Regions from separate parts of the Spirillospora sp. NPDC127506 genome, predicted to be linked through region 2. Evidence: riboswitches for the same ligand, from Rfam matches in the RefSeq annotation. Region 2 holds a riboswitch; the other holds the start of a gene.
What was found. A riboswitch is a leader RNA that binds a small molecule or an ion and turns the genes downstream of it on or off. The one in region 2 is predicted to bind cyclic di-AMP.

Region 1: another riboswitch for cyclic di-AMP. It lies ahead of ABTW95_RS00825 (NlpC/P60 family protein); the one in region 2 lies ahead of ABTW95_RS07670 (CHAP domain-containing protein).

What each region holds. Positions count from the first base shown of each region.
Region 1 covers NZ_JBEORG010000001.1:191,196-197,656, reverse strand. The annotation lists gene ABTW95_RS00860 (Crp/Fnr family transcriptional regulator) at 1-581, shown strand, start outside; gene ABTW95_RS00855 (hypothetical protein) at 813-1,064, shown strand; gene ABTW95_RS00850 (hypothetical protein) at 1,085-1,786, shown strand; gene ABTW95_RS00845 (hypothetical protein) at 1,783-1,971, shown strand; gene ABTW95_RS00840 (hypothetical protein) at 2,048-2,734, shown strand; gene ABTW95_RS00835 (NPCBM/NEW2 domain-containing protein) at 3,306-4,178, shown strand; gene ABTW95_RS00830 (hypothetical protein) at 4,195-4,476, opposite strand; cyclic di-AMP (ydaO/yuaA leader) riboswitch at 4,989-5,129, shown strand; gene ABTW95_RS00825 (NlpC/P60 family protein) at 5,138-5,758, shown strand; gene hpnH (adenosyl-hopene transferase HpnH) at 5,813-6,461, opposite strand, start outside.
Region 2 covers NZ_JBEORG010000005.1:101,703-108,163, reverse strand. The annotation lists gene ABTW95_RS07680 (serine hydrolase) at 1-134, shown strand, start outside; gene ABTW95_RS07675 (SpoIIE family protein phosphatase) at 350-2,209, shown strand; cyclic di-AMP (ydaO/yuaA leader) riboswitch at 2,680-2,817, shown strand; gene ABTW95_RS07670 (CHAP domain-containing protein) at 2,829-3,572, shown strand; gene ABTW95_RS07665 (bifunctional glycosyltransferase/CDP-glycerol:glycerophosphate glycerophosphotransferase) at 3,801-6,461, shown strand, end outside.

The DNA of each region.
Region 1 (6,461 bases), on a different contig from region 2:
TGGCGGACGGCGCGCAGCTCTACGCGCAGGGCCGCCGCTCCGCGAAGATCGTGATCCTGCTGACCGCGCACGCGCGCGTCCTCCGCGACGGCGCGTGGGTCGCCTACCGCGGGCCCGGCGACATCCTCGGCGAGCTGTCCCTCATCGACGGGCGGCCGCACTCGGCCACGGTCCAGATCGTCCGGGCGGGCGCCGTCGCCGTGCTCTCCCATGAGGCGTTCGACCGGGTGATGCGCAGGCACGACGGCGTCCGGAACGCGCTGCTCCGCGTGCTCGTGCACCGGCTGCGGTGCGCCGACCTGAACGGCGACGGCAGGGCCGAGCCGACCGTCGTGCGGGTGGCCCGGCTGCTGGAGCGGACGCGGCGCGGCGACGCGGCCCCGTTCCGGTATCAGCACCAGATCGCCGAGATGCTCGGGGTGGCGCGCAGCTCGGTGGTGCGGGCGCTCGGCCGGCTGCGCGAGCAGGGCATCGTGGCGACGGGGCACGGGACGGTCGAGGTCGTCAGCGACGAGCGCCTGTCGGCCTTCCTCTCCCGGTTCGACGGGAACGGCTCGGAGTCTCCCGAACCGGACGGCTGAATGGCGCACGTGCGCCATTCCGCGGCCTCTCACCGGATCCGTCCCGGCCGTTCCCGATACGTACCGGAATCCCGGGACGGCACCGCTGACCAGCGGCGACGGGATGACCCGCCGGACCCGGGCCGCATCCGCCCGGATGGCGCCCGCGGCGACCTCGCGCAATCGCGTTGACCTGCCGCAACCCGACTCCGCACTGTTGAGCCGTTCCGCCGTGAACAAGGGGGCCCGGCCATGGAACACGATCCGGCGACCGGCGAGCAGTGGTCGGTCCACGTCCACGCCGACAACGACCTGACCATCCGCGACGCGCGCATCGCCGGCCGCGACCTGACCGTGCACGGCGGTGCGGCGCGGGCGGGCGGCGCGATCCACCGGTTCGCCCGCCGCGTCCGGCCGGCCGCCGCCGCGGCGGCGGCCGTGGGGGTCTTCGCGGTCCTGCTGCTCGCCGCGATCGGCCTGGCCGCGCTTCTCGGCGGCCGGTGACCCCGATGGGAGGCACGACCGTGAACGAGTACCCCGCGCCCGCGACCCTGGCGATCGCCGACATCGAGGGCTTCGCCCGCCGCAACGACCTGGAGCAGCGGCGGGCCCGCGACGCGCTGTACACGTGGCTGTCCGGTGCGCTCGGCGCGCTGTGGGGGCGCTGCGTCCACGAGGACCGCGGCGACGCCGTGCTGATGCTCTGGCCGGCGGACGTCCCGCGCCCGGTGATCGTCGCCGCCGTCCTGCGCCTGGCCGAGGCCGCCCCGGCGGAGCCGCCGCGGCTGCGCGTCGTCCTGCACGCCGGCGACGTCTACCGCGACCCGCGGGGCTTCGTGGGCGGCGACGTCAACGAGGCGTTCCGGCTGAACGAGGCGCCCGTGCTGAAGGCGGCGCTCAAGCGGGCCCGCGGCCCGGTCGCCTACCTGGTGTCCGAGCAGGTCCACCGCGGCATCGTCCGCTACGGGGACCCCGCCGTCGACCCGGAGGCGTTCCGCCCCGTCGGCGTGGCGGTGAAGGAGACGCGGGTGCGCGCCTGGCTGTACGTCCCGGGCGACGACGGGGACGCCGCGCGGCTCGCGGCCGACGCGTTCCGCCCGCCGTCCGGCCCATCGCCCGACACGCCTCCCGGCATGCCGCCCGGGCCGGTGCCGGGCGGCGTCCGCATCCAGGGGCGCAACGTCACCGTCACCGACTCCGAGATCGCCGGGAGGGACCTCCGATGAACGGCCCGTCCATCGCGGCCGCCTGCGCCGCCGCCCTGCTGCCGCTGGCCGCGGGCTGCGCCGGCAGCGGCCCCACCGACCGCAAGGAGCTGTGCGCGGCTGGCGAATCCGACTCCTTCAACATGGTCGAGGCCGAGACCACCACCGCGCCGGTCGCGGCCGAATGCCGCGGCGAGGGCGGCTGATTCCCGAGGACCCGCATCCGGAGGGACGCCCGCGCGCCGCGGGACGGATCCCCGTCCGAACTCGAAAGGTGATTCCGTGCACGCGAACGAACTGGCGACGACGGCGGTCGAGGTCCTCGCCGCGCGACTCCCCGGCATCTCCGACGGCTCCGTCCGCGCCGACGGCGACCCGGCACTCGCCGACCTGTACGACCTGGTCCGGGGGCGGCTCGTCCGGGACGGGCGGCAGGCGGCGTTCACGGCGTACACCACGGACCCGGGCAACAGCTCGCTCGTCCAGGACCTGCTCCGGCACGCGGCCGAGACCGACGCCGCCTTCGCCGCGGCGCTGCGGGACGCCGTGGGACGCGCGCGGTCGGCCGCCCCGGCCTCGTCCTGGTCGAGCCGCGTCACCCTGAGCAACGTCACCGGGAGGGGCATCACCGCCGCGGGCCGCGACATCACCACCACCAACGAGAAGAAGACGACCATCAACACGGGCGGGCTGGTGCTCCTGGCCGCGGGGGCGATCGCCGCGCTGTTCGTCTTCGTCTTCATCGTCAAGGCCGCGACCTCCGACGCCATCACCGCCGACTCGACGTGCGCGGAGTTCCTCGACGCGGACTCCGAGACCCAGCAGCACGCGATCATCGACATCGCCCGGGAGAAGGGCGTCTCCGGCGCGGGCAGCCCGCTGGCCCCGCCCGCGATCCGCTACAGCTGCAGCAGCGAGCCGGACGCGAAGGTCGGCGACGTCATCGCCAGGTTCCGCGGCCAGTTCTGACCGTGCCGCGCCGCGTCCGCCGGACCGCCGGGAGCCCCGGGCTCCGATGGCCTCGTCATCTCGCCGCGCCAGGCCGCGTCCGGCCGGGCCGCCCACGATCAGAGAGGCCGGGAGAAGATGTTCCATTCCGTCGGCACGACCGGCTTTCCGACGGGCGGCTTCGATCCGGCCGTTCTCCGCTCCCTGACGGAGGCCGAGGCCGCCGTCGCCGCGAAGGTCTGCTCGTAGAGCCGCAATGGCGCACGTGCGCCATACCGGCAAGTAATGTGCAACGCCGTTCCGGCTCTCCCAGAACGTCCGCCCAGGGCCTCTCTCATTGGTGCGGCGGTGCACATTTCCCGCTGACCTGCGCATTCGCGGTGAATTCCAGCTGAAGGGCTCACTCCCGAGTGCGGAGGCGGGGTCGACGCCGGCTCCTTTCCGCGTTGACCGCCCGCGGCGGTCTTGAGCAGGGTTGACCCCTGCTCGGCCGAGCACGGCGGAGCGGACGCGCACGCGCGCGGAGATCACCGGCCGATCGGACCCTGGGGAACGGCGGCCGTGCGAGCCGAGGAGAAACGGGGGCGCGCCGATGAGCGGTCGGAAGAGCGGCGGGCCGCGCCGCACGATGGCGAAGGCGGCTTTCATCGTGCTCGCGTGCGCGGGGGCCTGCGCGGCGGGACGGGTGCTGGGCGGCGACTGGTACTGGGGCGGGTTCGCCGGCGCCATGGTGCTGATCGCGGCGATCGTGGGGCGCGGTGCGCGCCGTCCCTCGGTGCAGACAACGGTCAACGCGGCGGGCCGCGACATCAACACCACCAACGTGCGCAAAACCCGCCTCAACATCAACACGGGCGGGGTGACCGCCGTCCTGGGGGCGGTGCTCATCGTCGTCGTCGACGGCCTGCTCGTGGCGCACGTCTCGACGCAGGTTCCCGGGGGACGGTTCTACGAGCCGTCCGAACCGGTGCAGGCGGTCGGCGCTCCGGCCACGGCGCGCGCGCCGGTCTTTTTGCGCGACCTGCCGAGCAGCCAGCTGCACGAGCCCCAGACCGGCTGGTTCAGGCGCCGCGGCGCGCGCATCACCGGCCGGCCCTGCGCCAGGAGCGTCTACGTCGCGCTCAGTGTGATCGGCCGACCCGCCACCATCACTCTGACGACCGCCGCGAAATACTCGCGCTTCAAGGCGCTGGCGGGCGTCCCGGACGAGGATCCGCCCAACGTGACCATCGAATTCACCCTGCTGGGCGACGACAAGGTCGTGGCGACGAGGAACGCCGGCCCGCGCAAGCCCGCGGTCTTCGACGAGGACATCTCCCCCTACACCACGCTCAACCTGCGAACCGCCCTGATCGCGGCGGAGAACGGCACCGAGCCGCCGGACAAGTCGCACGACGCGGTCTGGGGCGACGCGCAGCTCGTGCCGTCCGGCGGCACGACCGACGGCTGCCTGAGCACGGGCTGAGCCCGGCGCCGCCCCCTCAGAAGATGATGAACATCATCCGGTAGCGGCCGCCCCGGTAGAGGTAGCGGGCGTAGAGGGCGGAGAGCCCGGCGATCAGGAGCCCGAGCAGACCGGTGCCGACCAGGTCGTGGGCGAGGAAGAACAGGCTCCCCATGAGGAGGAGCACGGTCACGCCGCACCAGTACCAGAAGTAGAACCCCATGTAGGTGGTGGCGGGCCGGGACGCGGGCGCACCGGGGCCGGGCGGGTGGACCGGCCGGCCACCCGTCTGGTACTGCCTGCCGTCGTCATGGGCCACGGCTGCTCCATTCATCGGTGGGTGAGGTGCCCTTCTCGCCGCCGAACGCGGCACCGGCCCGGGCGTTCAGGTCCCGGCCGGCGGGACCTGACCAGCCCACCAGGAGGCCGCTCCCTATGAACGAAAGGCTGGACACCTCTGGAATCCGCTGAATGTCCCGCAGGTCCGGCTCCCCGCCGTGGCGTAGATCACGGAGCCGAGCCGGGAGCGGCCGGGAACGCCCGCCGCGAGGGGCTTGGAGGCGTTGGCGGACAGGTGCGTCAGGGGGTTGAGCTGGGGGTTTGATTTTGCGGGAGTTTGCCTTGGCTTGGCGATCTGCGTTAGCTTGGCGCCCGGCAAGGCGCTCACCAGGCGTTCTTGTCCCGTCCGGCACACGGATGGACGGGCGACACGATCCACGTGTCGCGCGGCCCTGAGGCGGTCGCCTCGGAAGGGCCTTACAACATCAGCGCCGCTCTTTCGCCGCATGGGACAGGGGTCCCGTGCACGGGGCCGACGTGCCCTCAGGATCGCAGCGGCAACCGCCGAGTCCGCCGTCGCGCGGAGCCGGGGACCCACCCTCACTGGGGTGAATCGGCCTCTCCCATGGCCGTAGGGCGACTTCCACGCCCGAACCCGTCAGCTAACCCGGTAGGCGGCTCATGGAAGAAGGAGCCCCCCTTTGAAAGGCAAGCACAGCAAACGTTCGGGCCGTCGCGGCCTGAGCCCCAGCGCCAACGGCGCACTGGTCGGCCTCGCCGTGTTCGGTGTGGCGGCCACGACCGTGCACGCGGCGGACGCACCGGACGACGGCAGCGCCGCGGTCGCCGCCGTCCACACGGTTCCGAAACCGCGCAAGGCCGCGCCCGTCGAACGGGAGAAGGACGAGCGGTCGCGGGTCATCGAGCGGGCCAAGACGTGGAACCCGCACTCCGCGGACCGGGTGCCCTACAGCCAGACCGGCTACCGCGACGGCTACCGGAGGGACTGCTCGGGATTCGTCTCCATGGCCCTGCGGCTGCCGAAGCCGGGGCCGAACACGGTCGGGCTGACGTCGTCGCGGTACACCGAGCGCATCAAGATGTCGGAGCTCAAGAAGGGCGACCTCGTCATGGACGCCCAGGGCACCAACACCACGCGGCACGTCGTCATCTTCGAGAAGTGGGCCGACAAGGAGCACACGGAGTACTGGGCGTACGAGCAGCGGGGACGGTACGGCACCGACCACCGGACGCGCGACTACGGCCTGGACCCCGGCAGCGAGTACAAGGCCTACCGGCCGGTCAAGCTCAAGGACGCCTGACGAGCGTCCCGGCCCGGAGAGTGGGGCCGATCCCCCGCTCTCCGGGCGGTCCGGTCAGGTGTCGCGTATCGCCCTGATGGACTCCTTCAGGGAGCCGACGGTGGCCATGACCGCGGTCGGCTCGTAGCCGCAGTGCGCCATGCAGTTGGCGCAGCGCGGGTCCCGGCCCCGGCCGTAGGCGTCCCAGTCGGTCTCGTCGAGGAGTTCCTGGTAGGTCTGGGCGTAGCCGTCCGACATCAGGTAGCAGGGGCGCTGCCAGCCGAAGAGGGAGTAGGACGGGATCGCCCACGCCGTGCAGGGGAAGTCGACCTTGCCCTCCAGGAAGTCCAGGAAGAGCGGCGAGTGGTTGAGCCGCCAGCGCTTGCGGTTCCCGTCGGCGAACGCCTTGCTGAACAGCTCGCGGGTCTCCTGGACGCCGAGGAAGTGCTCCTGGTCGGGCGCCTTGTCGTAGGCGTACCCCGGCGAGATCATCATCTCGTCGACCTGCAGGTCGTCGTTCAGGTAGTTCATCACGTCGATGACGCTCTGCGGCGTGTCCGTGTTGAAGATCGTCGTGTTGGTGGTGACCCGGAACCCGCGCCGCTTGCACTCCTTCACGGCGGCGACGGCGGCGTCGAAGACGCCCTCCTTGCAGACGGACTCGTCGTGCCGCTCCCGCAGCCCGTCGATGTGCACCGCCCACGCGAAGTACGGCGACGGCTTG
Region 2 (6,461 bases):
CAGTGCTGCACACGACGGGAGTGGTGGGGAACAAGATCGTCGTGGTGCTGACGCTGCAGCCGGCGGGGTCGTCGTTCCGGGCCGCGGCCAAGCGGATCACGGCGCTGACCAGGGACGTCTATCGGGCGGCGTGACGGGCGTCACAGGGTCGGGAAGGGTTCCGTCCGGAGTGGGTCATCGGAAGCGGTGGAGTCCGGGCGGGAACGGAAAACCGGGGCAAAGATATGGACTGTTTACCAGGCTATGGGCGAATAGTCCTTCGCTGGCGTATGTAGCTTTTTTCTCCCAGGGGCAGTGACGCCGAACGGGGGACACAGGGTTGGCGGAACCGGAGGGCACCCAGCCCGGGGTGCACGTTGCGGACCTTGAGGACCTGCGGGGCGCCGCGCACGACCGCGCGGTGCTGTCCGAGGCGCGGGTCGTGCTGGCCCGGCGGCTCGGCGTCCCGCCGGGGGAGGCCCTGCAGCATCTGATCTGGCTCGCGCGCGATCTGGACATCGACCTCGCCGAGGCGGCGGCCGTGCTGGTCAAGGACGGGGGCGGCGGGCCGGTGGGGGCCGTGGTCGCGGACCGGAGGGCGCCGCGGGCCGAGGGCGGCACGGCCGAGCGCCAGGCCGTCCTGTCGGACGCCGAGGACGTCCTGCGCCGGGTGGCGGCCGAGGACACCTCCGGGGACGCCGAGATCCTCGCCGAGGCGGGCGACGATCCGGTGGCGCGGGCGCTCCTGGACGGGACGCTCGACTCCTGCGCCCACCTGGTGCCGGTCAGGGGGCCCGACGGGGCCGTGGCCGACTTCCTCTACGCCGATCTCAACGACGCCACGCGGGACATGTTCGGGCGGGGCCGGGAGGAGCTGACCGGCCGGCGGCTGCTGCGCACGGATCCGGGCGCCGCGCTCAGCGGGCTCTTCGACGAGTACACCAGGGTGCTGGAGACCGGGACGCCGATGGAGCGCCCCTCGTTCATGTACTCCACCGCCCAGGGGGGCCTGTCCAGGTCGTCCCGGATGAGCGTGCGATGCGTCCGGGTGCCGACCGGGGTGTGCGTCACGTGGCGGTACCACTTCGCCGAGGACCGGGTGGCGCGGCGGCTGGAGCGGGTGGAGCGGCTGGCGCTGATCGGGTTCGGCGAGTGGGACCTGGCCACCGGCGAGGCGGACTGGACGCCGCAGATGCGCGCCAACTACGGCCTCGGCCCCGACGACGTGCCGCCGATGCCGCACGACCTGCCGAAGGCCGTGGCGGACGACGACCTCCCGCTGGTGGAGGAGGCCGTCCAGACGATGTTCTCCCGCCGCGAGCCGGTGGAGGCCGAGCACCGGGTGATCGGGCCGGACGGGACGCCGCGGCATCTGTGGCTGTTCGCCGAGCCGGTGCTGGGCGACTCCGGGCTGCCGATCTCGATCAATGTCGTCTCGCAGGACATCACCCGGCGGCGCGGCGTGGAGCGGGCGCTCGCCGAGACCCGCCGGCAGATGCTGAAGCAGCAGGCGCGGACGGCGCAGGAGCGGAAGGTGGCGGTGACGCTGCGCCGCGCGATCCTGCCGGACGAGGACGAGGTGGAGCAGCTGCCGGGCCTCGGCATGGCGGTCCGGAGCCTGGCGGCGGAGAGCACCGCCCGCATCGGCGGGGACTGGTTCGCGACCCGGGCGCTGCCGGACGGCCGGGGGCTGTTCGCCATCGGGGACGCGGCCGGGCACGGGCTCCCGGCGGCGGCGGCGATGGCGCGGACCCGGAACGGGCTGCTCGGCCTCGCCTGCACGGGCGAGCCGGCGGGACGGCTGGTGGACTGGCTGAACGAGCTGGTCGGCACCATGGACCCGCCCGCCACGGGCACGGCGATCGTCGCGCACTTCGACCCGTCCCGCCGGGTGCTGGCGTGGACGTGCGCGGGCCATCCGCCGCCGATCCTGGTGCGGGAGGGCCGGGCGGCGCCGCTGGAGGTGGTCCGCGACCCGATGCTCGGCGCGATGCCCTGGCAGTACACGACGATCACCACCCGCCTGCACCCGGGGGACCTGCTGTTCCTCTACACCGACGGCCTGGTGGAGCGCAGGGACGCGGACCTGGACGAGCGCATCGGCCGCCTCACCGAGATCCTGCAGGACTCCTCGCTGCGCCCGGACCTGGCCCTGGACGAGGTGCTGGCGCGGATGGAGTTCGACCGGGCGGCGGACGACACCACCCTGTTCGCCCTGCTCGTCGAGTGACCGACCCCACGCGCCCGCCCGCGAGGGGCGCCCGTGTGAGGTACGACTCATAGTGACCGGCGGCGAGGGCCGGTGCGCGGCGGTCCGCCGGGCGCCGGCCCTCGCCCGGTGAGCGTTCTTTACCCTTTGCCCATCGGCCGGTAAGTCCCATGGGCAAAGGGCTGAGGGCCGGTCGGGGAAAGATCGGGAACACCCCGGGGCCGGACGCTGTTGGTGAATCCTTGGAAGGGCATTGAGCGGGCATAACCGAGGTTTGTGCCTGGTTTGCTTTTCTTGAGAAGGTTGCTACCTTCTATCCGAATCCCGCAGCGCGCCCCATGCGTTGCCGCCGGCCGCGCCCAGTGCGGCCGATGATCGCGGAGCGGCACCCGCACGCGATGCGCGCCCGACGATGCGCGCCCCCCTCACCGAGACCAGTCGCTGAGGCAAATCCGAATAGTCAGCACCGCGTCCGCGGTGCGAGGCCGAGTCCGTCCCGGTCGCCACGACCGGACGGAGCCGGGGACCCAACGTTCCAGGGGTGAATCGGCGCGTCCAGAGCCGCGCCGTAGGGCTGCTTCCATGCCCGAATCCGTCAGCTAACCCGGTAGGCGCCATGGAAGACAAGGAGATTCCCTGCATGTCCGGTCGTTTCGATCGACTTTCGCTCAACCGCTTCTCGTCCGAGGACAAGGCCGTCGGCGCCGCCGTCGGGGCCGTCCTCGCCGGCGCCGTCGGGCTCGCCGTGCTGAACCCCCTCGCCGGTGGCAGCGCCGCGGCCGACGCGCCCGCCCAGGCCGCCGCCGCGAAGGGCGCCGCCGCCTCGCAGACGTCCGCGAAGACGAGCGCGGCCGAGGCCCGCGAGGCCGGCTACAAGGTGCCGCCGCGCGACGTGAAGCCGTCCGAGGTCATCAAGCTGGCCCAGAAGCAGGTCGGCATCAGCGAGGGCAAGGGCGGTCAGACCAAGTTCCACAAGTGGTACGTCTCGACCCCGCACGCCAAGGCCACCGCCAAGCGCGACGGCGGCTTCTCGGTCAAGGCCTACAACGGCGCCCAGTGGTGCGACATGTTCGTTTCCTGGCTCGGCGCCCAGACCGGCGTGAAGAACATGGGCTGGGACGCCTACACCGTCCAGCACGCCAGCTGGTTCAAGAAGACCGACCGCTGGGGCCACAAGCCCAAGCCGGGCGCCGTCGTGTTCTTCGACTGGCAGAACGGCTCCAAGGGCGGCATCGGTGACATCGACCACGTCGGCCTCGTCGTGAAGGACAACGGCGGCGGCAAGGTCAAGACCATCGAGGGCAACAGCAACAACGAGGTGGAGAAGAAGATCCGCGACAAGTCGCAGATCGTGGGCTACGGCTACCCCGACTACGCCTCCTGACCCTCCCCGCACCCGAAGGCGCCCGGCTCCCCGGCCGGGTGCCTTCGGGCTTTCCGGGCGGTCTGCCCCCATGTCTCCGGTGAAGTCGGGTAATGCGAAGCGTTGACAGCCTTTGATCCCTCTTGGACCTCACTGAGGCTTTCCAGGAAAGGAATCCCTGGCGGACGCGCGTCCGGCCGGCGCCCCGCGGCGCCCGGCTCGGTCCCCGGCGGAACGGGAGGGATGCCCATGCGGCTGCGCCCGGATGTCAGCGTGGTCGTGATCGCCTACAACGACGCCCGGCGGCTTCCCCGGGCGGTCGCCTCGTCGCTGGCGCAGTCGCTCGGCGGCGTGGAGACCGTGATCGTGGACGACGCCAGCACCGACGGCACGGGGGAGGTCGCCGACCGGCTCGCCGCCGCGCATCCGGGACGGGTCCGGGCCGTGCACCTGCCGGCCAACTCCGGCGGCTGCGGCCGTCCCCGCAACACCGGGATCGAGGCGTCGGCCGGGCGCTACCTGATGTTCCTCGACAGCGACGACCTGCTGGACCGGCACGCCTGCCTCAACCTGCTCGCCGCCGCCGAGAGCACCGGCGCCGACCTGGTCTCGGGGCTGTGCGACCGGATCTTCCTGGACGTCCCCGAGGGCGCGAAGGGGCGCATCCGCCCCTGGTATCCGTGGCTCTACCGGAACAGCGCCGTCTACGGGTCCCTGGCCGAGAACCCCGACCTGCTCTACGACACGCTCTCGACCAACAAGGCGTACCGGCGCGGCTTCCTGGAGGAGCACGGGCTGCGGTTCGTCGAGCGGCTGCACTACGAGGACCTGCTGTTCACCGCCGAGGCGTACCTGGCGGCCCGCCGGACCGCGCTGATCCCGCACCGCGTCTACCACTGGCACGTCCGGCAGCGGACGGCGGCGCCGTCGATCTCCAACCGGCGGGCCGAGCTGGCCAACTTCGCCGACCGGCTGGAGATCCACCGGCGCATCGACATGCTGTTCACGCTGCGCGGCGCGCACGAGCTGCGGCGCGCCAAGGACGTGAAGTTCGTCAACCACGACCTGCTGCTCTACCTGCGGGAGCTGCGCGACCGCGACGCCGGCTACCGGGACCGCTTCCTCGATCTCGCGGCCGCGTACCTGGCCGAGCTCGACCCGCGGGTCTTCGAGCTGGCCAACCCGATGCCCGCGATCGCCGCGTACCTGATCCGCGAGGGGGACCACGCGGCCGCGCTCGCCGCCGCCGAGTACCGGCCCGCCGAGCGGCCCGAACTGCGCGCGCGGCTGGTGGAGCGGGACGGGCGGGTCTTCTGGGGCGCGCACCGGCCGCGGGGGAGCCTCGGCCGCCGGGTCCTGGACGTGACCGGCTTCGGCTTCCACGTCCGCCCGCTGAAGGACGTGCGCCCGGCGAACACGGTGACGCGGCTGGAGATGCGGGGCGGCCGCCTCCACCTGGCCGGGCACGTGCTGAACCCGCTCGGCCGGATCCCCCCGGACGCGGACCTGGCCGCCACGCTGGAGTTCTGCGACCGGCGCCGCCGCGCGCGCAAGGCGCGGGCCCGCGCCGCGATCCGGCACGAGGGGGAGCGGCTGGCGTGGCGCGCCGAGCTCGACCCGGCCCGGCGGATCCGGCCGGTCGGGTTCATCGACCCCGTCTGGGACGTGCGGCTCCGCGTCCGGGCGGACGGCGAGGAGATCGTCACCCGCCTCGGCGAGGGCCGCGGGTCGCCGTCGCTGGCGGGCGTCGGCCTGCCCGTCCGGCCCCGGCTGACCCGGATCGCCGCGGACCGGCTCCGCTCCTACGTCACCGACGGCGGGCACCTGGCCTTCGCGCTGGAGACGGCGAGCCCGTGGGCGCGGCTCGCCGGGGCCGCCGCGCTGCGCGCCGCCCGCTCCCCGGCGGGACGCCTCGCCTGGCGCCGCGCCCGGGGGATCGGGACGAGCGTGCGCCGCCGGCTGACCGCCCGCAAGACCAAGATCGCCGTGTTCAACCGGGTGCTGAGCCGGCTGCCCGTCCGGCCCGGCCTGGCGGTCTTCGAGAGCCACCTCGGCCGCCACTACTCGGACAACCCGAAGTACATCTACCGGGAGCTGCGCAGGACGGGCCGGCCGGTGACGGCGGTGTGGGCGTACGCGTCGTCGCCGAAGGGGTTCCCGGACGACGCCGTGCTGGTCCGGCGCGGCTCGTGGGCGTACTTCCTGGCGCTGGCGCGGGCCCGGTTCTGGGTGGACAACCAGGGCTTCCCGGAGGGACTGCGCAAGCGTCCCGAGACCACCTACATCCAGACCTGGCACGGGTCGGCGTTCAAGCTGATGGGCCTCGACCGGCCGCGGCTCAAGAGCGGGCCGGCCGCCGAGCGGGACCGGCTGCGCCGGATGGTGGAGCGCTACGACTGCTTCCTGGTGCGCTCCCGGCACGACGCCGAGACGCTGTGCGCGGGCCTCGGGGTCTGCTCCGAGCTGCTCCCGGCCGGCTACCCCCGCAACGACCCCCTGGTCAACGGGGTGGACGGCGATCCGGAGCTGGCCGCCGAGGTCGCCTCGCTGCGCGCGTCCCTCGGCCTGGACGGCGGGCGCCGCGCCGTGCTGTACGCGCCGACGTTCGCCACCGGGCCGAAGGGGCGCCCCGTCAAGCTGCTCGACCCGCCCGTCGACCCGGACGTGTTCGCGCGGGAGCTGGGGGATGAGTACGTGCTGCTCGTCCGGCCGCACTACCTGTGCCGGGCCAACGTCCCGCCCGGCGCCCGCGCGGTCATGCGGGACGTCGGCGCCGTGCCCGACGTCACCCCGCTGCTGCTGCTCGCGGACGCGCTGGTCACCGACCACTCCTCGATCATGTTCGACTTCGCGCTGCTGGACCGGCCGATCATCCTGCACCTCCCGGACGGCCGGGACCGCACCGCCGGC